Regions from separate parts of the Methylobacterium sp. Leaf93 genome, predicted to be linked through region 2. Evidence: predicted binding sites of a transcription regulator. Region 2 holds the regulator's gene; the other holds the start of a gene.
What was found. The regulator PhoB, encoded in region 2, activates phosphate uptake and scavenging genes when phosphate is short. The targets are predictions, from matches to a motif close to TGTCATNNANCTGTCAT.
Positions count from the first base shown of each region.

Region 1: a site for PhoB is predicted at 4,329-4,345, ahead of ASF26_RS21085 (CorA family divalent cation transporter). Genes of this name have one in related genera too.

Region 1 covers NZ_LMMS01000031.1:29,626-44,251, reverse strand. The annotation lists gene ASF26_RS21100 (DUF533 domain-containing protein) at 1-198, shown strand, start outside; gene ASF26_RS21095 (GNAT family N-acetyltransferase) at 212-829, opposite strand; gene ASF26_RS21090 (Orn/Lys/Arg decarboxylase N-terminal domain-containing protein) at 826-3,171, opposite strand; gene ASF26_RS21085 (CorA family divalent cation transporter) at 3,234-4,262, opposite strand; gene ASF26_RS21080 (hypothetical protein) at 4,424-4,669, opposite strand; gene ppk2 (polyphosphate kinase 2) at 5,104-6,030, shown strand; gene ASF26_RS21070 (enoyl-CoA hydratase/isomerase family protein) at 6,139-6,936, shown strand; gene ASF26_RS21065 (carbohydrate porin) at 7,104-8,612, shown strand; gene ASF26_RS21060 (hypothetical protein) at 8,837-9,064, shown strand; gene ASF26_RS21055 (NAD-dependent succinate-semialdehyde dehydrogenase) at 9,167-10,603, opposite strand; gene ASF26_RS21050 (class II glutamine amidotransferase) at 10,692-11,483, opposite strand; gene ASF26_RS21045 (response regulator) at 11,882-12,307, shown strand; gene rpsU (30S ribosomal protein S21) at 12,391-12,699, opposite strand; gene phaZ (polyhydroxyalkanoate depolymerase) at 12,932-14,146, opposite strand; gene ASF26_RS21030 (glutathione S-transferase family protein) at 14,459-14,626, shown strand, end outside.
Region 2 covers NZ_LMMS01000001.1:130,252-144,877, forward strand. The annotation lists gene ASF26_RS00625 (DUF3320 domain-containing protein) at 1-3,673, shown strand, start outside; gene ASF26_RS00630 (hypothetical protein) at 3,809-3,979, opposite strand; gene ASF26_RS00635 (hypothetical protein) at 4,185-4,430, shown strand; gene ASF26_RS00640 (methyl-accepting chemotaxis protein) at 4,745-6,436, shown strand; gene phoB (phosphate regulon transcriptional regulator PhoB) at 6,742-7,443, opposite strand; gene phoU (phosphate signaling complex protein PhoU) at 7,534-8,259, opposite strand; gene pstB (phosphate ABC transporter ATP-binding protein PstB) at 8,345-9,163, opposite strand; gene pstA (phosphate ABC transporter permease PstA) at 9,210-10,106, opposite strand; gene pstC (phosphate ABC transporter permease subunit PstC) at 10,126-11,100, opposite strand; gene pstS (phosphate ABC transporter substrate-binding protein PstS) at 11,242-12,276, opposite strand; gene ASF26_RS00675 (hypothetical protein) at 12,566-12,817, shown strand; gene ASF26_RS00680 (hypothetical protein) at 12,860-13,069, opposite strand; gene recN (DNA repair protein RecN) at 13,168-14,626, opposite strand, start outside.

The DNA of each region.
Region 1 (14,626 bases), on a different contig from region 2:
ACCGACCCGGCCGAGATCGACGAACTCGCCGAGCGCGTCGAGTCGCCGGAGCAGGGCGCGCGCCTCTATGCGGCTGCGCGTCTGGCCATCGATGCCGATACACTGCAGGAGCGGGAGTTCCTGAAGCGATTGGCCGAGGCCCTGGACGTCTCACAGGACGTGGCCGCGCGGGTCGATGCCGGGCTGGAGGAGGCCTGAGACCGGAGCGGGATTACTTCCCCACCCATTCGTGCCCGGCCACCAGCGCCTCCACCGAGCGCGTCCAGGTGCCGGGCTGGTCGGTGGAGCCGGTGCCGAGCGCCCGCTGGACCATGACGCTGTCGCTCCAGCGGCCGTACTTGTAGCCCACCGCCGGAAGCAGACCGACGCGGACGAAGCCGCAGGCTTCGTGGAGCCGCAGGGACGCCTCGTTCTGCGCGTCGATATAGCCGATCATCTGGCGGTAGCCGCCGGCGGCGCAGGCCTCGATCAGCGCGGGGAGCAGGCGCCGGCCGATGCCGGCGTTCAGGTGCTCGTGATGGACGTAGATCGAGTGCTTGAGCGTGTAGCGATAGGCCGGGCGCTTGCGAAACGGGACGGCATAGGCATAGCCCGCCACCACCCCGTCGCGATCGGCCACGAGATGCGGCAGGCGCCTCTTGCGCATGGCCTTTCGGCGGCGCTTGAGGTCGTCGGGATGGAGCGGATCCTCCTCGAAATCGCCGACATCCCCCACGCCCCGCCGGATATGGTGGGCGTAGATCGCCACCATGGCCGGCACGTCCGAATCCGAGGACGGCCGGATGATCACTTCGGGATCGGAGGCGGTGGGCGGCCCGTCCGGACTCACGGGCGGTTCTCGCGCATGACGTAGGTGTAGAACCGGATCGTCCCGTCGGGGTCGACGTTGCGGAACACGCCCTGGATCTCGGCTTCGAAGCCCGGGAACAGGTTCGCCGAGCGTTCGAACATCTTGAAGTAATCCAGCATGGGTTTCGCCCGCTCGTCCAGTCGCTCGCCCGGCAGCACCGTGCCGATGCCCGGCGGGTAGACCAGAAGCAAGGTCGTCGCCACACGGCCCTCGGCTTCCGCGATCGGCACGTAATCGACGTTGTTGCGGGTGAGTTGCTGTACCGCCTCCTTCGGGGTCATCACCATCTCGGGCAGGTGCCCCGGCTCGAACTGCTTGCGCTGGAGCGTGCTGGTGCCGTGCTCGCGGTGGAAGGCGTGGAAATCCGCGCAGAGGTCGCGCAGGCGCACGCCCTTGTAGCGGTTGGGCCGGCGCCGGACGAATTCCGGCATGGCATCCTCGAGCGGCACGTTCTCGTCATGCAGGCGCTTGAAGGCCACGAGGCCGGAGATGAGCGTGCCGGCCTTGGAGGATTCGACGCCCGGGGTCAGTAGGAAGAGGAGCGAGTTGAGGTCGTTCTTCTCCGGCACGATCCTGTTTTCACGCAGATACTGGGCGACGATCGGGGCCGGTACGCCGTGATCGGCATATTGCCCCGTGCGGCGGTCGAAGCCGGGGGTGAGCACGGTGAGCTTGTTCGGGTCGGTCATGGCGTAGTTCGGCGCCACATGGGTGAAGCCGTGCCAGGCGGCACCGGGGGTCAGCTCCCAGTATTTCGCGTCGCTGGCGAGCTCGTCCGTCGAGACGCTCTCCCACGGCACCTTACCCTCCGGGCCCTTCACCGTGTCCGGCACGAAGGGGTCGAAGAACCAGCGGCGCAGGGGATCGCCCTCCTTCTCCTCGAATTCGCGGCGGATGGCGCGGACCTTCTTGCGCCATTCGATGCCGAGCCGGATCGTGTCGTCCCACAGGACGACGCCCGAGCGGCCCTTCATCATCTGCGCGCCGACATCCAGCGACGCGAAGAGCGGGTAGAACGGCGAGGTCGAGGCGTGGACGAGGAAGGTCTCGTTGAAGCGCCGGTGCTCGATGCGCCGGGTCTGGCCGCGGATATGGCTGTCCTTGGTGTGGATCTGCGAGGCCTGGGAGAAGCTCGCCAACTGCTTGTGGGTCGATTGCGTGGCGATGATGCCCGGCGAGGTCTCGTCGAGGCCCTTCAGTCCCATGGCGAAGCGGCCGGCGAAGAGGGGGTGGAACTTCATGAAGCCCGCCCAGGCCTCGTCGAACAGGATGTAGTCGCAGAGATGCCCGATCTTCTCGAGGATCATCTGCGCGTTGTAGATCGTGCCGTCATAGGTGCATTGCTCCACCACCGCCACGCGGAACGGGCGTTCGCGCTTCCAGGCCTCCTTGTCGGTGATGAGGGGGTTGGTGCGGATCTTCTCACGGATGGCCGCCTCGTCGAGGGCCTCGTGATACATCGGGCCGATCAGGCCGAAGCAGTTGCGGTCGGTCTCCAGGAAGACCGGAACCGCGCCGCCGAGGAACAGGGCGCCGTGATGGGCCGCCTTGTGGTTGTTGCGGTCGAACAGGACGAGGTCGCCCTCCGCCACCAGGGCCGAGAGCACGATCTTGTTGGAGGCCGAGGTGCCGTTGAGGACGAAATAGGTCTTTTCCGCCCCGAAGATGACGGCGGCTTCCTTCTGCGCCTTCAAGGCCGGGCCTTCGTGGACCAAAAGGTCGCCGAGATCGAGCACGGAATTGTCGAGGTCGTCGCGGAACACGGCCTCGCCGAGATGCTCCACGAAGATGCGCCCGATGGGGGAGCGGTTGTAGAAGATGCCGCCGTTATGGCCGGGGCAGGTCCAGAGCTGGTTGCCCTGCTCGGCATAGTCCACCAGCGCGCCGAAGAAGGGCGTCTTCAGGGTCTCGGCATATTGCTTGACCCGGCTCACGAGGCCGCGGGCGATGTAGTCCGGGGTCTCTTCCGCGAGGAAGATGTAGCCGTCGATGAAGTCGAGCACTTCGACGGGGATGTCTTCCAGGCGCTTGCGCCGGACCATGATGACGATGGGCATTTCGAGCCCGCGCTTCCGCATCAGGTTGATGAGGGCGGCGGCCTTGCCGTCGAGGCCGCGCTTGCCCCAATCCACCACCATGCAGCCGATGGCGGCATCGGTCTGGACCGCGATGGCCGCGTCCTCCACGCGGCGGGCGCGGACGACCTCGAAGCCGAGCTTTTCCACCGAGCCTATGATCTGCTGGACGCGCACGCCCTCGAGATCGTCCGGGTCGAAGTTCGGCGCGCACATGAGCACGGTGAAGCGGCGAAAGAAGTCCATGCGGGGGAAGGCTCCGGTGGTCGGATGAATCGAGGGGGGTGTGGGCGCGTTCGCGTTCCGGATCAACCGGGCCGGGCGGCGAGACTGAGCCGGCGGATGACGAGGTAGACGGCGAGCGCCGCGAGCGCGCCGATTCCCAGCGCGAGCAGCGACCCATTGTCGGATTCCGAAAAGAACAGGCCCTTGGTGTTCATGCCGAACACGCCCGTCACCAGGGTGGGCGGCAGGAACAGGGCCGTGAGGATCGACAGGGTGAAGAGCTGCCGGTTGGTGAGCGCGGTGGTGCGGGCGGCGATCTCGTCCTGCAGCAAGCGGCTGCGTTCGGACAGGACATGCATGTCGCGGTGGAGGGAATCGAGACGTTGGACCACCCGCGCGGCCATGGCGCCCACCGCTTCGGGCAATTGATCTCCCTCCGTGCCGGCTTCGTCCTCGAGCCGGTGGAACACCGCCCGCAACCCGGCAAGCTGCCGGTGGGAGCGCACGGATTGGCGGCGGATCGGTCCCAGGGGCCTCGGGTCGTCCGCCTTGGCCTCGTCGAGCATGTCGTCCTCGATGGCGTCGAGGGAGGAGGACAGGCGCTCGGCCGTGGCGATCAGCGCTTCGACGGTGCTGCCGACGAAGCGCTCCAGCAGCTTGGCCGGGCCGGGGACGAGGGTGCCGGACAAGACCGCGTCGCGGGCGGCCACCGCGCAGGCCGTGGCGTGGCGACGGCCGCTGACGAGGAAGCGCGGGCCGAGGATGCAATGGAGACGGCCGTTCGGCTCCTCGCTCGACGAACCGTCGAAGGCGCGTTCCCGGTCGGCGATGACGAAACCGGCATGGGGCCCGTCCACGACGACGCGCTGATGCTCGTCGCGGGCGAAGGTCGCGGCGGCGAGCCGGGCCGGGCCGAGGCGCCCTTCGAGGATGAGCGCCTCGGTCCGCGCATCGACGAGGTCGACATGGAGCCAGACGAAGCCGTGATCCGGGTCGTCCAGCGAGGGAATCCCGTCCCCTGGTCCAACCTGGCGTCCCCGTCCCTCCGCGTCGAAGGTGAGGGCGAAGATCAGCCCCGGGAGGGGGGATTCCTCAATGAGAAGGTGCTGCATGGTGCGGTCGCGGCGATCATGGCCGGCAAAATGCCGGCTCACTATCGCGCTGGATCGCAACGCTGGGCGACACTGTGATGACGGAGGGGCACCTCCGCCGATCGATGCTCGACCTGCGGGTCAAGCGATCCGCAGGCGGGGGCGACGACGATTGGCTATCCTCAGCGGGTCACGACGCCCTTGTCGGCTTCCTTGACGCTGCCGTCGGCTTCCTTGCGGTTCAGACCCTTGTCCGCTTCCTTGCGGAGCTCTTGTGTGAAAGCGGTGGCCTGATGTCCGACGAAGACCTTCATATCGGCCGGAACGACGGCCCAGACGACGGCAACGATGAACACCGTCGCCGCCATGCCGTAGGCGAACATTTCCATGATGCCGAGCCAGCCAAGCAACAACGGGATGCTGCTCACGATCAATCCGATGAAGGAACTTCCGGTCAGAAAATAAACTGAGAAGAAGGTGATGACAGCGAGGGATACCGGCTTGACGAAACGGACTATGTAACGTTCCATGGTATTTTATCTCCTATTATGTAGCTGATGAAAGAGCCTTTTGCTCCTCTGGGCATGTATTTGTTACGCATCGACAATGAAGTGCGTCTTCTAAGACCGTTCAAATCATTGTCTTGCCGCTCAGGTGTCGGCGAAACTCGTATCGATTCAATAAACGCCGCATACCAGAAGCTGAGCAGGAGTCCAGCGATTCTTAATCCCCCGGCCTTCGATGCTGAATTAAACGATTCTAATAAAGAAATTTGTTTGCTGCTGCCGGCAGGGTCTCCTCACTGTCATACAGTTGTGATCCAAGCGCCCGGATGATTCCCATTCATCAGGAAGGCAATACTATGGATGGCACGCGCGCCGGGACTCGCCCTTTCGATATCGAGGCTATTCGTCGAGAGATGGCGGACGATTTCGATGAAGAGCTCGAGATGGAGCTCGAAGACGAGCGCCTCGAGCAGCTCGTTAGCGAAATCGATGCCAAACCTCGTCTGCCCACCATGGACCGGAAGATCTATTTCCGGGAGCTGTTCCGGCTGCAACACGAGCTGGTTCGTCTCCAGGATTGGGTCCAGGCCCAGAAACTACGCGTGGTCGTGATCTTCGAGGGACGGGATTCGGCCGGCAAGGGCGGCGCGATCAAGCGCATCACTCAGCGTCTTAATCCCCGCGTCTGCCGCGTGGCTGCGCTCCCGGCTCCGAACGAGCGCGAGCGCACGCAATGGTACTTCCAGCGCTACGTGGCGCATCTGCCGGCGGGCGGCGAGATCGTGCTGTTCGACCGCTCCTGGTACAATCGGGCCGGCGTCGAGCGCGTGATGGGCTTCTGCACCCCGGACCAGTACGAGGAATTCTTCCAGTCCGCGCCGGAATTCGAGCGCATGCTGGTGCGGTCCGGCATCATCGTGCTGAAATACTGGTTCTCGATTACCGACGAAGAGCAGGAGCTGCGCTTCAACATGCGCATCCACGATCCCCTGAAACAATGGAAGCTCTCGCCGATGGACGTCGAATCCCGTCGCCGCTGGGAGGATTACACCAAGGCGAAGGAAGTGATGCTCGCCCGCACGCATATTCCCGAAGCGCCCTGGTGGGTGGTCGAGGCCGTGGACAAGAAGAAGGCCCGCCTCAATTGCATCAGCCATCTCCTCACGCAAATCCCTTATGGCGACGTGGAGCACCCGCCGGTGCATCTGCCCGAGCGCATGCGCCACGAGGATTATGCCCGCCAGCCGGTGCCGCAGGAGATGTTCGTCCCCGCCCTCTTCTGACCAAACGGGGGTACTGCTCGGCCGGATGCGGTTGCCCAAAGCGGCCGGGATGGGCAAGACCCGTATCGGACGGGCCGATTCTCGGCCGGTCCGGCATGGGAATCCCGCATGAGCGCCACCGACGAGATCCTGTTCGCCACCGACGAGGCGGGCATCGCCCGCATCGTTCTCAACCGGCCGCAGGCGCGCAACGCGCTGACCTTCGCGATGTATCAGGGCCTCATCGACCTCTGCGACAGGATCGAGGCGGACGAGCGGATCAAGGTCCTCGTCATCACCGGCGCCGGCGAGAAAGCCTTCGCCGCCGGCACCGACATCAGTCAGTTCCGTGATTTCTCCCGTCCCGAGGATGCCCTCGGCTACGAGCGCTTCATGGACAGGGTCCTGGGCGCGCTCGAGCGTCTGCGCGTGCCCGTCATCGCCGCCGTCGCCGGCGCCTGTACTGGCGGCGGGACCGCCATCGCCGCCTCCTGCGACCTGCGCATCGCCACGCGTGACGCCCGGTTCGGCTTTCCCATCGCGCGGACTCTGGGCAATTGCCTGTCGATGTCCAACCTGCGGCGCCTGTCCGGCCTCATCGGTCCCGCCCGGGTGAAGGACATGATCTTCACGGCCCGCCTGTTCGGCGCGGAGGAGGCGCTCGCGGCCGGCCTCGTCGGCGAGGTGGTGGAGGATGCCGCCGCCCTCGCCGCCAGGGCGACGGAACTCGCGACGCAGCTCGCCGGCCATGCACCGCTGACCCTGCGGGCCACCAAGGAAGGCCTGCGCCGGCTAGACGCCGAGGCAGAGGCGGAGGGCGAGCGCCCCGGCGATGACCTCATCCTGATGTGCTACACCAGCGCCGATTTCCGCGAGGGCATGGAGGCCTTCCTGGCCAAGCGCCCGCCGAACTGGACCGGCCGGTAAAGCGCTGTTTCCAGCGCTGTCCCGATGCGGATGTGGGCAGCGTGACACACCGGACGGGGAAAGCCGCTGGTCGCCCAGCTGCCTCGGCTCGGTTGCAGCCCTGTCATGCTCGTCGTGATAGAGCACGAGCGGGGACGGTCGCCCCGGGACATGCTTTTTTCCGAGGGATGATGCTCCGCTCGTTTCCTCTCGCGGCGTCCGCAGCCCTGTTATCGGGCCTTGCTGTGTCGGGCGCCCACGCCCAGACCGCCGCCGAGATCGCGGCGCGGCAGGCGCGCCTGGCCCTGGAGGGGCTCGACATCGGCTCGCCGCGCGGCGCCGGCGGCGATCCGCAGACATCGGTGGCGCAGTCGGTGACCTCGGCCAAGCCTTCGGCCAACCTCAACACCTCGATCCAGGACCAGCTCGGCCCCTATGGCGATCCCTACGGCCTGCGCTCGTTCCTGAAGACCAAGGGCATCGAATACAGCCTCACTTATATCGGCGAGAGCTTCGGCAATGCGACGGGCGGCGCGCGGCGCGGTGGCATCGTTGAGGGACGGCTCGACGTCCAGTTTGATGCCGACCTCGAAACGCTGGCGGGCTGGTACGGGGCGGCTTTCCACACCAACCTCTACCTCATCCACGGCACCGGCCTGTCGCGCTACTACGTCAACAATTTCATCACCGTGAGCGCCATCGAGGCATTGCCCTCCTCGCGGCTCTACGAGCTCTGGCTGGAGCAGAAACTGTTCGACGGCCAGTTCAGCCTGAAGGTCGGTCAGATCGCGGCCGATACCGAATTCGCCGTGAGCCAGACCGGCACGTTGTTCATCAACTCCACCTTCGGCTGGCCCAACATCATGGCCGAGGTGCTGCCGAGCGGCGGGCCGATCTATCCCCTGGCGGTGCCGGCGATCCGCGCGAAATACGTGCCCAATCAGAACTTTTCCCTTCAGGTCGGCCTCTTCGACGGCGATCCGGCGGGGCCTTTTCCCAGCGATCTCGATCCGCAGCGCCGCAACCGCACCGGCACGAACTTCCGCACCAACGATCCCGCTCTGGTCATCGCGGAAGCCGCCTACGCCTACAACATCGCGCAGGGCGATGTCGGCGATCCCGGCACGGTGACCCTGGGGGGGTGGCACCATTTCGGCCGGTTCGACAGCCAGCGCTTCGACACGGCCGGGCGCTCGCTGGCAGATCCGTCCACCACCGGCATCGCCCGACGCTTCCGGGGCGACAGCGGCCTCTACGGCATCATCGACCAGACCATCTACCGCGAACCCGACGATCCCAACGACGGCGCCAGCGTGTTCCTGCGCGTGTCCGGGGCGCCCTCCGACCGCAACATCGTGGATTTCTACGCCGATGCCGGCATCGCCTATAAGGGCCTCTTCAAGGGCCGCTCCGATGACACGATCGGGGTCGCCGTCGCCATCGCGCGGATCTCGGACGCGGCGCGCGGTTTGGACACCGACACGATCCTACTGGCCGGGACGAACATGCCCCGGCGCAGCAGCGAGGCGGTCCTCGAGGCGACCTATCAGGCCGTGCTGGGACCGGGCGTGACCGTGCAGCCGGACGTTCAGTACGTGTTCCGTCCCAGCGGCGGTGTGCCCAATCCGCGCGATCCCAATGGCGCCCGGATCAAGAACGCGGCCGTGTTCGGCCTGCGGGCGACGGTGCGTTACTGAGAACCATCGACAGAGCCAGTGTGCTCAGGCCGTCCGAAGCCTCGCCTCGGCACGAGGCGAGGATGGGGTGACCGGCTTCGTCTCACGAAGCGCATGCGGTTCATCGGAATTGACGACGTCGATATCGGTTATCGATACCATCTGTTTGATGAATGGTGCGACGCAAAATATATCCCTCTCATGCAACGGGGCATTGGCCCCGGAACAGCTGAGGGATCCTCGTCATGACCGTTCGTAGCCTTGTCCTCGCCGCTCTCGCCTCCGCCACCCTGGTCGGTACCGCGACCGCCGACGAGCGCATCACCGTCACCCCCACGCTCTATCGGGAGCAGGCCCGCGTCACGGCTGCCGTGCGCCCGGCCTCCGAACTGACCACCACGCCGGCCCTGACCCCGCGTGCTCCCGCCACCCGGCGCATCGTCGCCGAAATCGTCGACCCCGCGACCCGCTAAGGCGGTTACCGTGAGCGGGGCCGGAGCAACGGCGTACATCATCGCTCCATGGGGTCTGCCCCATGGAGCGTTTTGCTTGTCGAGCCTACCGAATGCGGGTGTTCAGGCGCTTGCCTGGCTCACGAACTTCGTCGTCAGATAGGCCTCGATCGCCTCCGAGCCGCCCTCGCTGCCGTAGCCGGAATCCTTGATGCCGCCGAAGGGGGTTTCGGGGAAGGCGAGACCGTGATGGTTGATGCCGAGCATGCCGCTCTCGACCCGAGCGGCGATCTCGGTCGCGCGGGAGGCGGAGCGGGTGTAGGCGTAGGCGGCCAGACCATAGGGTAGCCGGTTGGCCTCGGCGAAGGCCGCGTCGTCGTCGGAAAAGCGCTGGACCAGGGCCACGGGGCCGAACGGCTCCTCGTTCATGATCCGCGCGGTGAGCGGGGTCTCGGCGAGCACAGTCGGTTCGAAGAAATGGCCGCGGTTGCCGATGCGCTTGCCGCCGGTGCGGAGTTCCGCGCCCTGCGCCACGGCGTCGGCCACGAGGGATTCCATCGCCTCGCGCCGGCGGGCATGGATCAGCGGCCCCATCTGGGTCTCGGGATCGAGCCCGTCGCCGACCCTGATGCCCTCTGCATGCGCCACGAATCCCTCGACGAAGCGGTCGTAGACGGAATCGTGGATGAGGAAGCGCGTCGGCGCGACGCAGACCTGCCCGGCATTGCGGAATTTGTTGGCGCCGAGCACCGAGACGGCCTTCTCCACATCCGCATCGGCGAAGACCAGGGCGGGGGCGTGGCCACCGAGCTCCATGGTGATGCGCTTCATGTGGCGCCCGGCCAAAGCCGCGAGCTCCTTGCCCACCGGAGTGGAGCCGGTGAACGAGATCTTGGCGATGACCGGATGCGGGATGAGGTAGGACGAGATCTCGGCCGGATCGCCGAAGACCAGGGACAGCACGTCACCCGGAACCCCGGCATCGAGGAAGGCGCGGACGAGCTCGGCGCAGCTGGCCGGTGTATCCTCCGGCCCTTTCAGGATCACCGAGCAGCCGGTGCAGAGCGCCGCCGACAGCTTGCGAACGGCCTGGTTGATCGGGAAGTTCCAGGGTGTGAAAGCCGCCACGGGGCCCACCGGCTCGCGCAGAACCATCTGGGTCACGCCCGGCACGCGGGCGGGGATGATGCGGCCGTAGGCGCGTTTCCCTTCCTCGGCGAACCAGTCGATGACGTCGGCGGCGGCAAGCGTCTCCACCCGCGCCTCCGCCAGCGGCTTGCCCTGTTCCAGGGTCATCGTCCGGGCGATGTCGTCGACGCGCGAACGGAGCAGATCGGCGGCCCGCCGCATCACCTTGGCGCGATCGAAGGCAGCGACCCTTCGCCATTCAGCGAATCCGCGACGGGCGGCCTCCAGGGCGCGGTCGAGATCGTTGCGCGTCGCCACCGCCACGGTGCCGATGGCGTCGCCGGTGGCTGGGTTGAGGACGGGAATGGTCCGCGCGTCGGAACCGGGCGTCCACGCCCCGGCGATGTGAAGGGTCACGTCCGTGTCGGTCATCGGCGGCTCACGCTCTCGAAGGAGCATGGGTTGTCCGCCCTTCGCGCCAGCGCCGCAACCCTTTGTGCCGCAACCCTCGGGAGCGGTCTCAGGCGGCGATGCGGACCCGCGCCTCGTCGGCGCCCTTCACCGTCACCGTGCCCCCGCGCGTGGCCTGCAGCGTGCCGCCGCGCGGGATCACGATCCAGCCCTCCTTGCAATCGTCGATGGGCTCGGAGACCACCACGAGGCCGGTCTCGGTCTGGCGGTAATAGAGACTCGGCGGGCGGCCGTCGCAGGCCCAGCGATAGGCCGTCAGGGTCTCGCCGTCGGTGACGACGGAGGTGAAGCGCAGGGCCTCGGTGATTCCGGCCGCCTGCATCAGGTCGCGGACCGTGGAGAGAGTTTCGGCCATGGCGCCGATCGGGTCTTCGGCGAGGCCGTTGGCCAGGGCCAGGAGGAAGATCGCCTCGGAATCGGTGGTGCCGCGCCGCGCTTCGTAGAGCGCGTCCGGGATCAGGGCCTCGATCCGCCGCTTGATGCGGTGATAACCGCCGATCTGGCCGTTATGCATGAACAGGTGCCGGCCATGGGCGAAGGGGTGGCAGTTCGCCCGCGTGGTGGCCGTGCCGGTGGAGGCGCGGACATGGGCGAAGAACATCCGCGCCCGGACCTGCTGGCAGAGGTTGACGAGGTTCTCGTCCGACCAGGCCGGGCAGACGTCGCGATACTGGCCGGGATCGGCCCGCTCACCGTACCAGCCGATGCCGAAACCGTCGCCGTTGGTCTCCGTCTTCGCCTCGGTGGCGTGCAGCGACTGATGCACCAGCGAGTGCGTCGGGGCGCAGACGAGATCGGTCAGGAAGACCGGATCACCGCTATAGGCGAGAAAGCGGCACATGACTGAGCAACAACCCCCTGTTTCGGCACCCCTCCCCGGATCGGGAAACAGAAACCGTTCCATGATCCAGCTTGACGGTCGTTGAACTGTAACATTCGATCTTTTGCGGTGAACAGATCGTTAATGCATCGCAGCATGCCTGAACCTTGTGCGTCTGCGCGGACGATGCGCAAGCGTGCCCGATTTCGTGCATGCCGGTATCATAGAGGGCCACCATGCCCGCTTTGAGGCGGTTCCCTGTCTTTCGTTGCGGGAGGCGCATGGCCGTGGCGGCGCATCATACCCTTGCCGATCCCGGCCCGGCGGCGCAGCCTCGGCATCATCGAATCATCGACCGGGCGCACGACGCCCCGCAGGGCCGGCATCGTGCCTGGCCTCATTCCTTGGAAAGTGACCTCATGGATCGCACAATCCGCTCGACCGATGGCGCCGCAGCGCGGGCTCAGATCGATGGCCCCGTTGCCCTGGTGGTGGAGGACGATGCGGCGGTCCGCGACCTCGCCACCGCCATTCTCGAAGAGACCGATCTCGACGTCATCGCCTGTGACAGCGCCGAGGCGGCCATCGGCGTCCTAGAGCGCAAGGGACTGAACGTCGCCCTCCTCTTCGCCGATGTGCGCCTCGGCGGGGCCATGGACGGCATCGCCCTGGCGCGGACGGTGGAGCGGCGCTGGCCCGACGTGCGCATGGTCCTGACCTCCGGCTACGACGAGCGCAGCACCGGCCGCCTGCCCGAACAGGCGGTCTATATGCAGAAGCCCTGGCGCGCCCTCGACGTGCTGGTGGAGGCGGAGCACGCGTCCGCTGCCGTGGGCATCGCCTGAAACGACACGACGCCCGGGCCGCTTCCGCGGCCGGGCGTCGTGTAGGATCGAAGAAGGGCCGGTGCGAGACCGGCCGCTCGGCCTTACGAGGCGACGTTGGTCGAGGGAGCGGCGCTCGGAGCGAAGGGCGAGCCGCCCGGACGACGCGGTGCACCGGCGCCGAAACGGGGCTTCGGCTTCGGAGCGGCGATCAGGCCCTCACGGATGGCGGTCTTGCGGGCCTGCTTGCGGGCGCGGCGCACGGCCTCAGCCTTCTCGCGAGCCTTGCGCACGGAGGGCTTCTCGTAGGCCTTGCGCTGCTTCATCTCGCGGAAGATGCCCTCGCGCTGCATCTTCTTCTTGAGAACGCGGAGTGCCTGGTCGACGTTGTTATCGCGAACGAGTACCTGCAACGGACTTGATCCTTTAGAGACGTATGATTGTCGAACGGCGCCCTCTCCGAATACCCCCGCCTGTCCGACGAGGGCAAACCGCCAATAGCCCCAGACCCTGGATCGCTCCAGGGAGGGACCTATGTGTGACGGTCTCGAATCGACGCTGAAAACTCACTTGGGGCAGGCTCATACACCAAGCGGACACGAGTTCCAACCACCCTCGGCTAAATCCTGAGCCGGACCCGCATCTTCATGCGTGCGACTGGATGAAGTTGCGCACGAGGGGGTAGGTCTGGCCTTCCCACTTGCGGCCGGTGAAGACGCCGTAATGGCCCACGCCCGCCTGTAGATGGTGGCTCTTCATGTGCGAGGGGAGGCTGCTGCACAGGTCGTGCGCCGCCATGGTCTGCCCGACGGCGCAGATGTCGTCGCGCTCACCCTCCACGGTCATCAGCGCGGTCTTGCGGATGGACCGCATATCGATGGGGTTCCCGCGATAAGTCAGCTCGTTCTTGGCGAGGGTGTAATCCTGGAATACCGTCTGGACTGTTTCGATGTAGAACTCGGCCGCGAGGTCGAGAACGGCGAAATACTCGTCGTAGAAAGTCTCGATCTGGTTGGCCTTGTCGGTCTCGCCATTGGCGAAGTGCCAGAACAGGTCGGCATGGCTCTGCTGGTGACGCTTGGCGTTCATCGAGACGAAGGCCGAGACCTGCATGAAGCCGGGATAGACCCGCCGGCCGGCCCCCGCATGACGCTGGGGCACCGTGGCGATGAGGTTCTTCTCGAACCACGCGATCGGCTTCGAGGTGGCGAGCTTGTTCACCGAGGTCGGGCTGATGCGGCAATCCACCGGCCCGGCCATGAGCGTCATGCTGCGCGGATGTGCGATGTCCTTCGACTGGGCCATGACGGCGGCGGCGGCGAGCGCCTGGACCGCCGGCTGACAGACCGCCACGACATGCGAGCCCTCGCCCATCACGCCGAGGAACTGCACCAGGTGATCGACGTAATCGTCGAACCCGAACGGGCCGTCGGCGAGCGGCACGTCGCGGGCATTGTGCCAATCGGTGATGTAGACGTCGTGATCGGCCAGCAGGGTGCGCACCGTGCCGCGTAGCAGCGTGGCGAAATGGCCCGAGAGCGGCGCGACGACGAGCACCTTGGGCTGCTCGGAATCGATGTCCTTCCTGAAGCGCAGCAAAGTCCCGAACGGGGTCGAGAACGTCGCCTCCTCGGTGACCGGAACCTCGCGGTTGCCGACCCGGATGCTGTCGATGCCGAAGGCGGGGCGGGCGAAGGTCAGTCCGGCGCGCATCATCATCCGGGCGCCGGCCGACCACCAGTTCATCGGAGCCGCGTTCCCGGATCCGACCCAGGGCGATACGGCATCGTGGACGAGCTTGCCCCAGGAGCGGGTGCGCTGGGCGAGGTCGGACTGCACTTCGAAGGCATCGTAGAGCATGAAGCTCGAACTCCTGCGCGAACGATCGGATAGCGAACCATTCGCTGTGTCGTGCACGGCTGCCGGATCGTCTCCGGACGGTCGTTCACGGCCTGCTAGGCTGAGCCACGGTTGCGCACAACGCAATCGGCTCAAAGTACGATCTGTAATAAATGTTGTGAGAATGCACCACTGTTCCATCCCCGTAACAGGAAAGGTTTATCTCTCGCGGCAGGGGGGTGGCTCGGCGCGGCACGAGACTTGGATGTCCCTTGCGCATCCCGGGCCGAGAACTCCATGGACATTCGGGGACAACGACAACAGGGGATGGACATGCCGGTCGCCACGCTCACGATCTCGAGCCGGAACTACTCCTCGTGGTCGCTGCGGGGATGGCTGGTCTGCCGCATGGCCGGGCTCGATTTCGAGACCGAAATCCTGCCCGGTGACGACGCCTCCACGCGGGCCGAGTTGCTGCATCTGTCGCCGTCCTTCCTCGTG
Region 2 (14,626 bases):
GTGCCTGGCGCTCGGGCGCACGGTGCTGTTCGTGTCGCAGAAGAGCGCCGCCCTGGAGGTGGTGCGCCGGCGACTCGACGCGGTGGGGCTGGGCGCCTGCTGCCTCGAAGTCCATGCGGCCAAGGCCCAGAAGACGCACGTCATCGCGCAACTCCGCGAGGCTTGGGCCGCGAGGAGCGGCGAGCCCGTCCCTTGGGACGAGGCGGCCACCGATCTCCAGCGCCGCCGGGAGGGCCTGAACGGTGTGGTGGAGAGCCTGCACGCCACACGGGCGAACGGCCTCAGCGCCCATTCGGCCATGGGGCGGGTCATCGCCGACCGGCAGGCCGGCCGGGACGGGCTCAGCCTCGCCTGGCCGAAGGACACGACCTCCGTGCCCGGCCACCGGGATGGCCTGCGGGCCCAGTGCGGTGAGCTTGCCGCCCTTCGCCCCATCGTCGGGGACATCGCGAACCATCCCCTCCGGGGCATCGGAGCGATCGCTTGGTCGCCCCTGTGGCGGGCCGAGATGGAGCAGGCTGTTCCCGAACTCGCCCGCACCCTGCTGGACTTCGCGACAGCCGGCCAGCATCTCGCCGAGGCGATGGGCCTTACGCCCCTCGGCCGGACCTATGACGGCCTGCGCGCGCTCTCCTCCCTCGCCGCCGCCCTGTTCCGGCCGGAGGCGCGGATGGGCCTGCGCTTCCTCGGCCCCGGAGGCGCGGCCTTGCGCCATGCCGTCGAGGCCCGCCGCACCCGACAGGACGAGCTCGCCCGGCTGAACGCCCGGCTCTTCGTCCCCTACGCCCCCTCGGTGTTCGGCAGCGACCTCGACCGCCTGCTGGCCGAGTGGCGCGCGGCGAAAGCCTCGAACTTCTTCCTGCGGGGGCGGCGTCTGAGCCGAGTTCGCGACCTCCTCGCCCACTTCGCGCAAGGGCGCGTACCGGAGGATATCGGGCCGGACCTCGTCACACTCGCCGAGATCAAGGCCCTGCAGGCGGCAAGGCCTGCCCTAGCGGAGGCTCTGGCGAGCGCTACCGCGGAGCTCGGACATCCCTGGTCGGATATGACGGCCCCCGCCGACCTGTTCACCGCTCCGATGGCCTGGGCGACGCGGCTCGCACCGGTGATCACCACCATGGCGCCGCTCGTCGGAGGCCCGGACATCATCCGCGCGAGGCTCGCCGAGTTCCTCGACACCGAGGATGGCAGGCTCGAACCTGGCGGCAGCCTGGCCTTGGCAAAGGAGGATTTCACGACGCGGAAAAACGCCGCCGTGAAGGTCATCGAGATGCTCGGGCGTCTGGCCGGCAGGGCCAAGCCCGACCGCCCGTTGGAGACGGAGGGCGATTGGGTCGCCGGCACCCTCGCCGTTGCGGAACGCTGGCGGAGGGCGCTGCCCAAGGCGCAGGCCTGGGCGAGCTGGCAGAGGGCGGTGAGCGAGGCGACGAGGGCGGGCCTCGGTCCTCTGGTCTCCGAGATCGAGGCGGGAACGCTGCAGGACGACGCCATCCTCCCGGCCTTCGAGGGCGCCTATGCGCGCTGGTGGATCGACCACGCCGTCACCGACGACGTCCGCCTGCGCGATTTCATGGGCCAGCGCCACGAGGAGGCGATCCGGGGCTTCGGCGAGGCCGATTCCCGGCTCGCCGGCCTCGCCGGGGCGGCGGTGCGTGCCCGCATCGGCGGCGGCGTGCCGCTCGCCGGCGCCTTCGGCACCGATCCCGAATGGGGCACGCTGGCCCGCGAAATCACCAAGCACGCCAGGCACATGCCCCTGCGCCAGCTCTTCGCGCGGATGCCGAACGCGCTGACCCGTCTGACCCCCTGCCTGATGATGAGCCCGCTCTCCATCGCCCAGTACTGGCCGGCCGAGGCGAAGCCCTTCGACATCGTCATCTTCGACGAGGCCTCGCAGATCGCCCCCTGGGACGCCATCGGCGCCATCGCGCGGGGCCGGCAGGTGGTCATCGTCGGCGATCCCGAACAATTGCCGCCCACCAATGTGGGCGATCGCGGCGTCGACGAGATCTCGGACGGCCTCGACGTCGCCGACCAGGAAAGCATCCTCGACGAGTGCCTGGCTGCGCACCTGCCGCAAAGGCGCCTCGCCTGGCACTACAGAAGCCGCCACGAGAGCCTCATCGCCTTCTCGAACCGGCACTATTATCGCGGCGACCTCGTCACCTTCCCCTCCCCCGTCACCGAGGACCGGGCGGTGCGGCTGCACTACGTGGCAGACGGCGTCTACGAGCGCGGCGGGGCGCGGGTGAACCGACCGGAAGCGCGCGCCCTGGTGGCGGAGGTGGTCGCCCGGATCACGGCCCCGGCCTTCGCGGCGGAGGAACGTTCGCTCGGCATCGTCACCTTCAACGGCGAGCAGCAGCGGCTGATCGAGAACCTGCTCGATGCCGAGCGGCGGGGAAGGCCGGAACTGGAGCGGTTCTTCGACGGGAGGACCTGGAAAGAACCGGTCTTCGTGAAGAACCTCGAGACCGTGCAGGGCGACGAGCGCGACGCGATCCTGTTCTCGGTGGCGGCGGGTCCCGACGCGGCGGGCCGGATCACCGGGCAGATCAGCTCCCTCAACCGCGAGGGCGGCCACCGACGCCTCAACGTGGCGATCACCCGGGCCCGGCAGGAACTCGTTGTCTTCGCGTCGATGCGGGCCGATCAAGTGGATCTCGGCCGCGGCAGCGCCCGCGGGGTACGCGATTTCAAGCACTTCCTCGATTTCGCCGAACACGGAGCCCGCGCCTTGGAGACGGCGGCCGCGCCGACGGGGGGAGACATCGAATCACCGTTCGAGGGCGCGGTGATGGCGGCTTTGGCCGCACGGGGCTGGAGAATCGTACCGCAGGTGGGCGTATCCGCCTTTCGGATCGACCTCGGCATCGTCCATCCCGACGCTCCGGGGCGCTACCTCGCGGGAGTGGAGTGCGACGGGGCGACCTATCACCGGGCGGCGACCGCGCGCGACCGTGACCGCCTGCGCGAATGGGTGCTCACCGACCTCGGATGGCGCATCCACCGGGTCTGGAGCACCGATTGGTGGAACGATCCGCAAGGCGCCCTCGACCGGCTCGACAGGGCGTTGCGGGCCGATCTCGACGCCGATAGGGCGAAGCCGGAGCCGGTCGTGATCGCGCCGGCCGCCCCTGACATACCATGGGCCGAGCCCCCCGGCCTCTATGAACCCGCCGACCTATCGGGCTTCTCTCCCGATGCCGCGCGGTTCCACGAGGTGGGCTACGAGGCCACGCTGGCGGCGATGGCGGCCGAGGTGGTCAAGCGGGAAGGCCCTGTATTTGCTGACGTTCTCGCCGAGCGCCTCCTGCGCGCCCATGGCTTTGCCCGGATCACGGCCCGCCTGCGCCAGCGCGCCCTGGGGGCCGTCGATCCCCGCTGCCCCCATACCAGCGAGGGCGACCGCATCGTGCTCTGGCCGGAGGCCGCCCCTGCCGGGCCGGTGAGGTTCCGGCCGGCTGAAGGAGAGGGGCGAGCCCCCGCCGACATCCCGCTGCAGGAGCTCGCAGGCCTCGCCCGCGACCTCGAACCGGCACTCGGCATCGAGGCTCGGATGGCCGCGCAGCTGGGCCTCGGCCGGATGAGCGAGGCGGTCCGCGCCCGGTTCGCCGAGGCCGCCTCCCTCGCGCGGGAGAGCGAAGCACCGGCCCCGAAACCCGTCGGATGAGACGGGCGGATCGACCGCCACGCGACCCCCGTTTCGACCGCCATGCGCCGGGGTTTATGGCGGTACGCGACGTGAAAAAGCCCCGCCTGGTAAGGCGGGGCCGATGGCGGTGACTTTGGAGCCGTGCGACGTGAATTAGGCTGCGAGCTTCAGGGCTTCGGGAGCGTTGTCGTTCACGAGGACGAGCTCACCGGCCGTGACGGTGGAGGTGCTGGTCGTGGGGGTCAGGCGATCGGCGACGAAGGCCACCAGGGAGATGTTGGCGGCTGCGGCGACGGCGACGGCGGTGAGAATGAGAGCGGTCATATCGATGTTCCTCGGGGCGATGCGTTTGCGTTGCAGCATGTATGACAGCCTCCCCGCCTTTCTGGTATACCAAACGCCAAATACCACTTATGCAGCCCGCGCATGGAATGCACATTATCCCGCGAAGCCCTGCATTTGACGCACTATGATGCATGTCGGGCAGCACGCCCGATCCACCCTTCTCCTGCCCGAAGGTCCCAACCCGATGCCCCGCCCCACCTCAGCCGTCCTCGCCCTTCTGCTCGCGGCATGGTCCTTCGACGCGCGAGCACAGGATGCGAACCGGGTGCGTGCGATGAACGCGGTGAGCGACCTGGCGCGGGCGTACCGAGAGCAGACAGAGACGCTCCGGCGTATGGAGACCGTCCAGCGCGACCGGGCGCGGGCGGGTGACAGGACCCGGCGCAACGCCGAGCGGGACAGCCGTTCGATGCGACGCTTCGACCGCTGAGCGGACGTTCGGCATGCGACGCAATCTCGTCATACCAACCATCATGCGTTGACTACAAAAGAAGACATGTGAGCGATACGATCTGGATCGAGAGTTTTTATACATGAAATAATATTTATTATAAAACAAAACATATTAAATCAAAGTCATATTAGTGTTTGCCGTATAAATACATGATTTTATTATGTTTATAGTCGACGCAGCAATGGATTGTCTACAAATCGCAGGCTCACCGCAAACCATCCCCCCTTTCTGCTTCTGTTAACATCTTCCCCATATCCAAACCCATTCACACGCTGTGGGCGGGGTTGCACGTGACCAGTTTTAAATTAGGCACAAAAGTCGCCATTGGCTACGTTGCCTTGCTGACAATGATGATTGTACTGACCATCTATGGTGTATTCCAAGTAAAAACCATAGACAGCAAGCTGATAGAAATCAATAATTTGAATTCCGTCAAGCAGCGTTATGCCATCAACTTCCGTGGAAGCGTGCACGACCGAGCCATCAGTTTGCGTGATGTCACGCTCGTGGCGGATCAAGCGGGCCGCGACGCGGCGCTCGCCGACATTACGCGGCTGACCGAAGCTTACGCCCGATCGGCGGCGAGCATGGACCGGATGTTCGCCGAACGGCCCGACACCTCTGCCGAAGAGCGGGCGATCCTCGGGGACATCAAGCAGACGGAAGCCAGGACCCTGCCGCTCATGAAGGCCGTGATCGACAGCCAGCAGTCCGGGGACGTCGGCAAAGCCCGAGCGATCCTCATGCAGGATGCGCGGCCGGCCTTCGTCGAATGGCTTGCGCGCATCAACCGATTCATCGACCTCCAGGAAGCCCGCAATCAGGCCACCGGCGCCGATGTCCGCGCGGTCTCTCAAGCCTTTACCGTCCTCATGCTGGCGCTTTGCGCGATGGCCTCGCTCATCGGCTGCGGCTTTGCGGTTTGGGCCTACCGGGCCATCCGGTCGCTTCGCCCGCTCACCGCCGTGATGCTGAAGCTCGCCAAGGGGGAACTCGACGCCGCCGTTCCGGAAACGCGGCAGCGCGACGAGGTCGGTGACATAACGCGGGCGGTGCGCACGTTCAGAGACAATGCCCTCGTCGCACGGGGCCTGACGGAGGAGCGGGCAGCCGAGCAGGCACAGAAACTGCGTCAAGCCGAGCAGATCGATGCGACGACGCGAACGTTCGAAACGACGGTGAACGGCATTGTGGCTCGGGTGGATGCCGCCGCTGCCGAGATGCAGGCGACGGCACGGGCAATGGTGGGTACTGCGGCACAGACCGCCTCGCAGTCGATCTCAGTGGCGGCAGCGGCCGAGGAAGCGGCCTCGAATGTCAACACAGTGGCGGTGGCGACGGAAGAACTCGGTTCGTCGGTGCAGGAGATCGGCCGGCAGGTCGACGGTTCGGCCGATCTCGCCACCCGCGCGGTGGCTGAGGCCGGCGAGACCGCCGTGCTGGTGCGGGATTTGAGCGAAGCGGCCACCCGCATCGGTGACGTGGTGGCAATGATCTCCGGCATCGCCGGTCAAACCAACCTCCTGGCGCTCAACGCGACCATCGAGGCTGCCCGCGCAGGCGAGGCCGGACGAGGCTTCGCGGTGGTCGCAGCCGAGGTCAAGGAACTCGCGAACCAGACCGCGAAAGCAACGGAAGAGATCGTCGGTCAGATCGGCCGCATCCAGTCTTCGACAGGTCAGGCGGTCACGGCCATCGACGGCATCGCCGGGCGTATCCGCGAGATCAGTGGTGTGGCGACCTCGATCGCGGCGGCCGTGGAGCAGCAGGGTGCGGCGACCCAGGAGATCGTGCGCAACGTTTCCAGGGCGGCGACGGGCACAGGCGCGGTGACGAGCAATATCTCGGGAGTCGCTGGCGCGGCCGAAGAAACGGGTACGGCCGCGAGCCGGGTGCTTGAGGCGGCCTCCGAACTGTCGCGCCAATCCGAGCACCTCGCCACCGAGGTCGGGCAGTTCCTGACGACGGTACGAGCAGCCTGACCCTCATCAGGCGGCGTGTCCCTGAGCAGGTTTCGCGGAAGCGGCCCCCGGTTCTGCGATAGAAAACCCGCGACACAGCGAAGAGCCAAGCAGGGTGAAGCGTTGTCTTGCCAACGTGAATCTGCTTAGCCCTCCGGGAAGCGAGATCGTGTCGGAACGACCGCCGGAAGTCCGGGATCGACCTCACGATCTCGTATCGGCAGGAATGGCATCGGCTCGCGGTGGTGGCCCGGAGGCAAGGCCACCCGCCTTCGTCACGATGGGGGTGCTCGTCTGGACGGAGCAGCGCGAACCCGGCCGTGGTCTCACTCGTCCGTCGAGAACATCTCGTCGAAGGAATAGCCGGAGCCACGCACGGTGCGGATCGGGTCGCTCTGGCGCGGGCGGTTGATGGCCTTGCGCAGGCGGCCCACATGCACGTCCACCGTGCGCTCGTCGATATAGACGTCGTGCCCCCAGACCCCGTCGAGGAGTTGCTCGCGCGAGAATACCCGGCCGGGGCTCCGCATCAGGAATTCGAGGAGCTTGAACTCGGTGGGTCCGAGATGGATCTCGCGGCCCTGGCGGCGGATGCGGTGGCTGACGCGGTCGAGCTCGATGTTGCCGGCGACGAGCAGGTCCGCCACGTGGCTGGGCTTGGCCCGGCGCAGGAGCGCGCGGACCCGGGCGAGCAGTTCCGGCACCGAGAACGGCTTGACGATGTAATCGTCGGCGCCGGTGCCGAGGCCGCGGATGCGGTCGCCCTCCTCGCCCCGCGCCGTCAGCATGATCACCGGCAGCCGCTCGGTCTCGCGCCGGGCGCGGATACGGCGGCACAGCTCGATACCGGAGAGACCGGGCATCATCCAGTCGAGGAGGACGAGGTCGGGCACCTGCTCCTGAAGGCGCAGATCGGCCTCGTCGCCGCGGGCGGCGGTATCGACGACGAAGCCTTCCGCTTCGAGGTTGTAGCGGAGGAGAAGGGTCAGGGCCTCCTCGTCCTCGACGATCAAGATGCGCGTACTCATGCGGGTGTTTTCAGGGTGAGGGCGGCCGTCCCGTCACGCACAGGACAACCGCGCGAGGATCGTGCCGGAATGGCCCGACCGGAGGGACGGTCAGGCGCTGGCGGGCAAAGACACGGTGGCGTAGTTCGACGCGTCGTTCTTCGGGCGATCCTGTTCGGCCAGATCGTTCGTGCCGGTGACGAGGTAGTGGATCGTCTCGGCGATGTTGGTGGTGTGGTCGCCGATCCGCTCGATGTTCTTGGCGCAGAACAGCAGATGCGTGCAGAACGAGATGTTGCGCGGGTCTTCCATCATGTAGGTCAGCAATTCGCGGAAGAGCGAGTTGTAGAGCGCGTCGATGGCGTCGTCACGCTCCCAGACGTCGAGGGCGGCCTTCACGTCCTGGCTCGCATAGGCGTCGAGGACGTCCTTCAGCTGCTCCTGCACCAGGTCGCCCATGTGCTGGACGGCGATGACGATCTTCTGCGGCTGAATCTGCTCGGCGATGGCCACTACGCGCTTGGCGACGTTCTTCGACAGGTCGCCGATGCGCTCGAGATCGTTCGAGACGCGGATGGCCGAGACCGTCTCGCGCAGGTCGATGGCGAGGGGCTGACGCTTGGCGATGAGCAGGATCGCCCGCTCCTCGATCTCGTGCTGGAGGGCATCGAGGCGCTTGTCGGCGCCGATCACCGCCTGGGCCAGGGGCACGTCCCGGCGCACCAGGGCGTTGCCGGAATCGGTCATCATCTTCTCGGCGATCCCGCCCATCTCGGAAATCGAGCGGCGCAGGTTTTCCAGTTCCGTGTCGTAGGAACTGACGATGTGGGTGGACATGCTCGCACTCCTCGACCGAGGCCGCCTCGGGCGGCCCGCATCGCGTAGATCGGGACCGGTGCCGCGGAACGCGGCCCCGGCGGGCTCAGCCGAAGCGGCCGGTGATGTAGTCCTGGGTCTGGCGCTTCTCGGGGTTCATGAAGATCCGCGTGGTGGGGCCGAACTCCACCAGCTCGCCGAGATACATGAACGCCGTGAACTGCGAGATGCGTGCCGCCTGCTGCATGTTGTGCGTGACGATGACGATCGTGAACTCGGAGCGCAGCTGCTCGATCAGTTCCTCGATGCGGCCCGTGGAGATCGGGTCGAGGGCCGAGGTCGGCTCGTCGAACAGGATCACCTCGGGGCGCTGGGCCACGGTGCGGGCGATGCAGAGGCGCTGCTGCTGGCCGCCCGACAGACCCATGCCCGACTGCTTGAGCTTGTCCTTCACCTCGTCCCAGAGGGCGGCCTTGCGCAGGGATTCCTCGACGCGGACGTCGAGATCGGCCTTGGGCAGCTTCTCGTAGAGGCGCAGGCCGAAGGCGACGTTGTCATAGATCGACATCGGGAACGGCGTCGGCTTCTGGAACACCATGCCGATGCGCGAGCGCAGCTCGTTGAGATCGACCTTGGCGTCGAGGACGTTCTGGCCGTCGAGGAGGATCTGCCCCTCGGCGCGCTGCTCGGGGTAGAGGCTGTAGATCCGGTTGAAGGTGCGCAGGAGGGTCGACTTCCCGCAGCCGGACGGGCCGATCAGCGCGGTGACCTGCCGGTCGTGGAAGTTGAGGTTGACCGACTTCAAGCCGTGGAAGGAGCCGTAATAGAAGTTCAGGTCCTTCACGGCGATGCGCACGGGGGCCTGCTCGTCGGCCTTGTGGCGGCCGGTCAGCTGAGCTTGCGTGATCGCGGGAGCGGCGTTCATCGGGTGCGTGTCCTTGTCGAGGGCGGGATGGGACGGGGGCGCGGGGTCAGCGCGCCCGCTCGCTCTTGATGACGAAGCGGGCCACGATCGAGAGGGCGAGGATCGTGGCGGTGATGAGGAGGGCGCCGGCCCAGGCGAGCTGCTGCCAGTTCGAGTAGGGCGAGAGGGCGAACTGGTAGATCATCACCGGAAGGTTCGGGATGCCGCCCATGAGGTTGGGTGAGAACCAGCTGTTGTTGTTGAGCGCGGTGAAGAGCAGCGGCGCGGTCTCGCCGGCGATGCGGGCGAGCGCCAGAATGATGCCGGTGACGATGCCGGCGCTGGCACCGCGCCAGGTGATGCTCTTGATGACGATGGAGGGCGGTGCGCCCAAAGCCGCGCCGGCCTCGCGGAGCGTCGAGGGCACGAGGCGCAGCATGTCCTCGGTGGTGCGCACGATCACCGGGGTGGCGATGATGGCCAGCGCCACCCCGCCGGCCCAGCCCGAATAGGTCCCCATCGGCCGCACCATCAGGGTGTAGACGAACAGGCCGATGAGAATCGAGGGCGCCGAGAGCAGGATGTCGTTGAGGAAGCGGATCACGTCGGCGAGCTTCGAGTGGCGGCCGTACTCGGCGAGATAGGTGCCGGCCATGACGCCCACCGGCGTCGCGATGACGATGCCGATCAGGGTCAGGACCAGGCTGCCGAGGATGGCGTTGGCGATGCCGCCACCTTCCGATCCGGGGCCGGGCGTCGGCTCGGTGAAAAGCAGCGGCGAGAAGCCCTTCACGCCCTCGACGATGAGCATGAGCAGGATCGAGCCCAGCACCACGATGCCGATCAGCGTCGCCACGGTGCTTCCGACGATAAGCAGCTTGTCCGCCACGCGGCGGCTCGACCGGACGCGGCTGGCCTTGAGCGGCGGCGCGTCGTTGGTGGTGAGGGTGTTCACGGCGTCCATGGTTCGGGCTCCAGAGGGCTCAGGCGACCTTCACGCGCCGGACGAGCAGGCGTGCGACGATCAGGACGACGAAGGTGATGACGAAGAGGATGCAGCCGAGCGCCATCAGCGAGTTGAGCTGCATGCCGTCGGCCTCGTTGAACTCGTTGGCGATGCGCGAGGCGATGGTGGAGCCGGGATCGAAGATCGAGCCGGACAGGCGGTTGGCGTTGCCGATGACGAAGGTCACCGCCATGGTCTCGCCGAGCGCGCGGCCGAGGCCGAGCATCACCGCGCCGATGATCGACACGGACGCCTGCGGCACCAGGACGTGGCGGACCACCTCCCAGGTGGTGCAGCCGATGCCGTAGGCGCTCTCGCGCAGCACGGTGGGGATCTGGTCGAGCATGTCGCGGGTGATCGAGGCGACGAAGGGCACGATCATGATGGCGAGGATGATGCCCGCCGTGAGGATGCCGACGCCGGAGGGAACGCGGGCGTAGAACAGCGTGCCGACGATGGGCAGGCCCTCGACCAGGCTCGACACCGGCATCTGCACGTAATGGGCGAAGAGCGGGGCGAAGATGAACAGGCCCCACATGCCGTAGATGATGCTCGGCACCGAGGCGAGGAGCTCGATCGTCATCGAGACGGGCTTCCTCGCCCAGCCGGGGCAGAGCTGGGTGAGGTAGACGGCGATGCCGATGGAGATCGGCACGCCGATGACGAGGGCGAGAAGGGCCGAGACCAGGGTGCCGACGATGGCCACGAGGGCGCCGTACTGCTCCTGGCCGATGTTCCAGGCGCTGGAGGTGACAAAGCCGAAGCCGAACTCCTTGAAGGCCGGCCAGCCGCCATAGGCGATGGAGGCCAGGATGCCCGCGAGGAAGAGGAGGACCAGCAGCGCCGACGCGTAGGAGGCGGCGCGGAAGAGTTGGTCGCCGAGGCCGCCCGGCTTCTTGCGAGCGGGGGAGCCCGTGCGGGCCAACGAAATCTGTTCAGTCAAGGCGGCCATCCGACGTCTGCTTCTTCACCTTGAGGGCTCGTATAGTGCGAGGTAGCGAGTGGCGAGGTGGAACACCGCGTCCACTCGTGGCGCAGGCCCGGCGTTTTTGCCGGGCCTGCGCGGTTTTAGGATTTCAGCTGGAAGGCTGCCTTAGAAGACGGGCTTGCCGTCCTTGCCCTTGATCTCTTTCCACTCGGTGTGGACGAGGGAGACGACGTTGTCCGGCAGCGGCACGTAGTCGAGGTCGGTGGCGAGCTTGTCGCCGTTCTTGTAGGCCCAGTCGAAGAACTTCAGCACGTCGGCGGACTTGGCCGGATCGGCCGGGTCCTTGTAGACGAGGATGAAGGTGGCGGCGGTGATCGGCCAGGCATCGTCACCGGCCTGGTTGACGAGGGAGATGCCGAAGCCCGGGGCGGCCTTCCAGTCGGCGGAGGCGGCGGCGGCCTGGAACGCTTTGTCGTCGGGAGCCGGGAACTTGCCGGCCTTGTTCTGGATCAGCGAGTAGCTGAGCTTGTTCTGCTTGGCATAGGCCGATTCCACGTAGCCGATGGAGTTCGGCACCTGCTTGACGGTGGCGGTGACGCCCTCGTTGCCCTTGCCGCCCTGGCCGGCAGGCCAGCTGACCGTAGTGGCCGCACCGAATTCCTTCTTCCAGCTCTCGGAGACCGCGCTGAGATAGGTGGTGAAGATGCTGGTCGTGCCGGACGCGTCCGAACGGTAGACCGGGGTGATCGGCGAGTCGGGGAGCTTCAGCCCCTGATTCACCGCAGCGATCTTGGCATCGCTCCACTTGGTGATCTTGTTGGCGTAGATGTCGGCGATGAGCTCACCGGTGAGCTTGAGCTTGCCCGGCTCGACACCGGCGATGTTCACGACGGTGACGACGCCGCCCATGACGGTGGGGAACTGGACGAGGCCGTCCTTCTCCAGGGCCGGGCCCTTGAGCGGCGCGTCGGTGGCGCCGAAATCGACGGTCTTGGCCTGGATCTGCTTGATGCCGCCGCCCGAGCCGATGGACTGGTAGTTGAGGCCCGTGCCGGTCTCCTTGCGGTAGGCTTCGGCCCATTTCGAATAGACCGGGAAGGGGAAGGTCGCGCCGGCACCGGTGATGTCGGCGGCCTGGGCGACGGCGCCGAACTGCGCGGTGGCGAGCCCGATGGCAAGGGCGAAATGGAAGGGTTTCACGGTGGCTCTCCGTATTCTGTCCGGGCGCTATACGTGCCGCGCTGCAAGAGCAATCCTGCTGCAGCGCACCGTTACCTGCCCGATCATGCTGGCTCTATGACGGAGCCATGACAGATCGATGACAGGGGCCACCCGTTGACCGCCTGAGCGGTGTGGGACAGGGAGAACGCGGGGTGTGGACCGATGCCCGGACGAGGCGGCACGGTTTTGCGGCCTCGCGCGTTATACGATTCGGCGATGTCGACGACGGAGCAGCCCGTCTCGCCAGCCGTCCTGGAAGGTCAGCGACTTGGAGAACGAATCGAGCGTGACACCCACCGGGGGTGAAGGCGATGCCGATTTCCTCGCCCTGCATGCGCGCAGGGAGGATCTGGAGCTCGAGCTCACCCGTGCCGAGCAGCGCCGGCAGTTCGGGACCGATCCGGACGAGGTCGCGAAGGCCGGCGAGGACGAGCGCGCCCTGCTGGCGGAGCTCGACGCGGTGATGACCCTGATCCGCGGCGCCGAGTACCAGCGCATGCCGGGGGCTCGCCGCTGGTAGCGGCGACGGGCGGCCGGCCGGGATGAAGGAACCGGGACCGCCTCAGCCCACGCGGCGGCGGTCGCGTTCCTTGTGCCGGAGGCGCAGCAGAAGGTCGATCTGGCCGTCCGGAATCGGCTGCGTGTCGAACGTGTCTTCGTAGATCGCCCGGAGGGTGCCGCCGAGATGGTGGCGGGTCGGACTCGTCAGAATCGGCATTCCGTCCGACTCGTTCACAGGCCGGGGATCGGTCTCACCGTCTCCCAGATCCATCACGCGATCTCCCGATGTGGCGACGCGTTTCCATAAGATTCCCTGCGTCGTACCCATACCATCGCGCAAGATGGTTAACCGAAGGTTAAGATCGCGCGTCAGGCATCCGTAGATTGAAGAAGGCGTGCGGCCGCCGCGCGGGCCTCGTCGGTCACGGTGGCGCCAGCCAGCATGCGGGCGATCTCCTCCCGACGGGCGGGCGCTTCCAGGGCGGAGACGCGGGTGGCGACACGGTCGCGGCCCTTCACCGGGTCCTTGGCGATGAGGAAATGCGTCTCGGCCCGCGCGGCGACCTGAGGCGCATGGGTGACGGCCACGACCTGGACGCCGGCCGCGAGACGGGCGAGGCGGGCGCCGATGGCATCGGCCACGGCGCCGCCGACGCCGGTATCGATCTCGTCGAAGATCAGGGTCGGGGCCGAGCCCTTGTCGGCCAGCACCACCTTGAGGGCCAACATGAAGCGCGAGAGCTCGCCGCCCGACGCCACCTTCATCATCGGGCCGGGCCGCGTTCCAGGGTTGGTCTGCGCCCAGAACTCGACGCGGTCGTAGCCCGCCGGGTCACGCGATTCCGGGTCGGTAACGATCTCGGTGATGAAGCGGGCGCGCTCCAACTTGAGCGGCGGCAGTTCGGCCTTCACGGCGAGGTCGAGGGCCTTGGCGGCCTTGCGGCGGCCCTCCCCGAGCTTGGTGGCGGCCTTGGCATAGGCCGCCTCGGCCTGGGCCAGCGTCGCCTCAAGGCCGCCGAGGGCTTCCTCGCCGGCATCGATGGCGGCCACATCGGCCTCGTAGCGCTGGCGCAAGGCGGCGAGGTCGTCCACCGGCACCTGATACTTGCGGGAGGCCGCGCGGAGCGCGAAGAGCCTTTCTTCCACCTGCTCCAGCTCGCGCGGATCGAACTCGGATTCGCGCAGGGCCGTGTCGAGGACCGAATGGGCCTCGTCGAGGGCGGACAGCGCGGCGTCGAGGGCGGCGATGCAGGGCTCCACCAAAGCCGGGATCTGGCTCGCCCGCCGCTCCAGCTTGCGCATGGCCGAGGACAGATGGGACACGGCCGAATTCGGGCCGCCCGCCGCCTCGATGGCCTCGGAGAGCTCGCGGGCCACCTTCTCGCTCTGCTGCATGACCATGCGGCGCTCGGCGAGCGACGTCTCCTCCCCGGCCTGGGGATCGAGCGTCTCCAGTTCCGACGCCGCATGGCGCAGGAAATCGACCTCCTTGCGGGCGGCCTCGACCCTGGCGCGGTGCTCGGCGAGAGCCGAGCGGGCGGCGCGCACGCGCTTGGCCGCCTCGCCCACCGCCGCGAGGGGGGCCTGCAACCCGCCGAAAGCGTCGAGGATGGCGCGGTGGGTACCGGGATCGGCCAGCGCCCGGTCGTCGTGCTGGCCGTGGATCTCCACCAGGGTGGCGCCGATGGCCCGCAGGACCTGCACGCCCACGGCCTGATCGTTGACGAAGGCGCGGGTGCGGCCGTCGGCCATCTGCACGCGGCGCAGGATCAGGTCGCCCTCGGTGTCGATATCGGCCTCGGCCGCGAGGCGGCGGGCGGGATGGTCG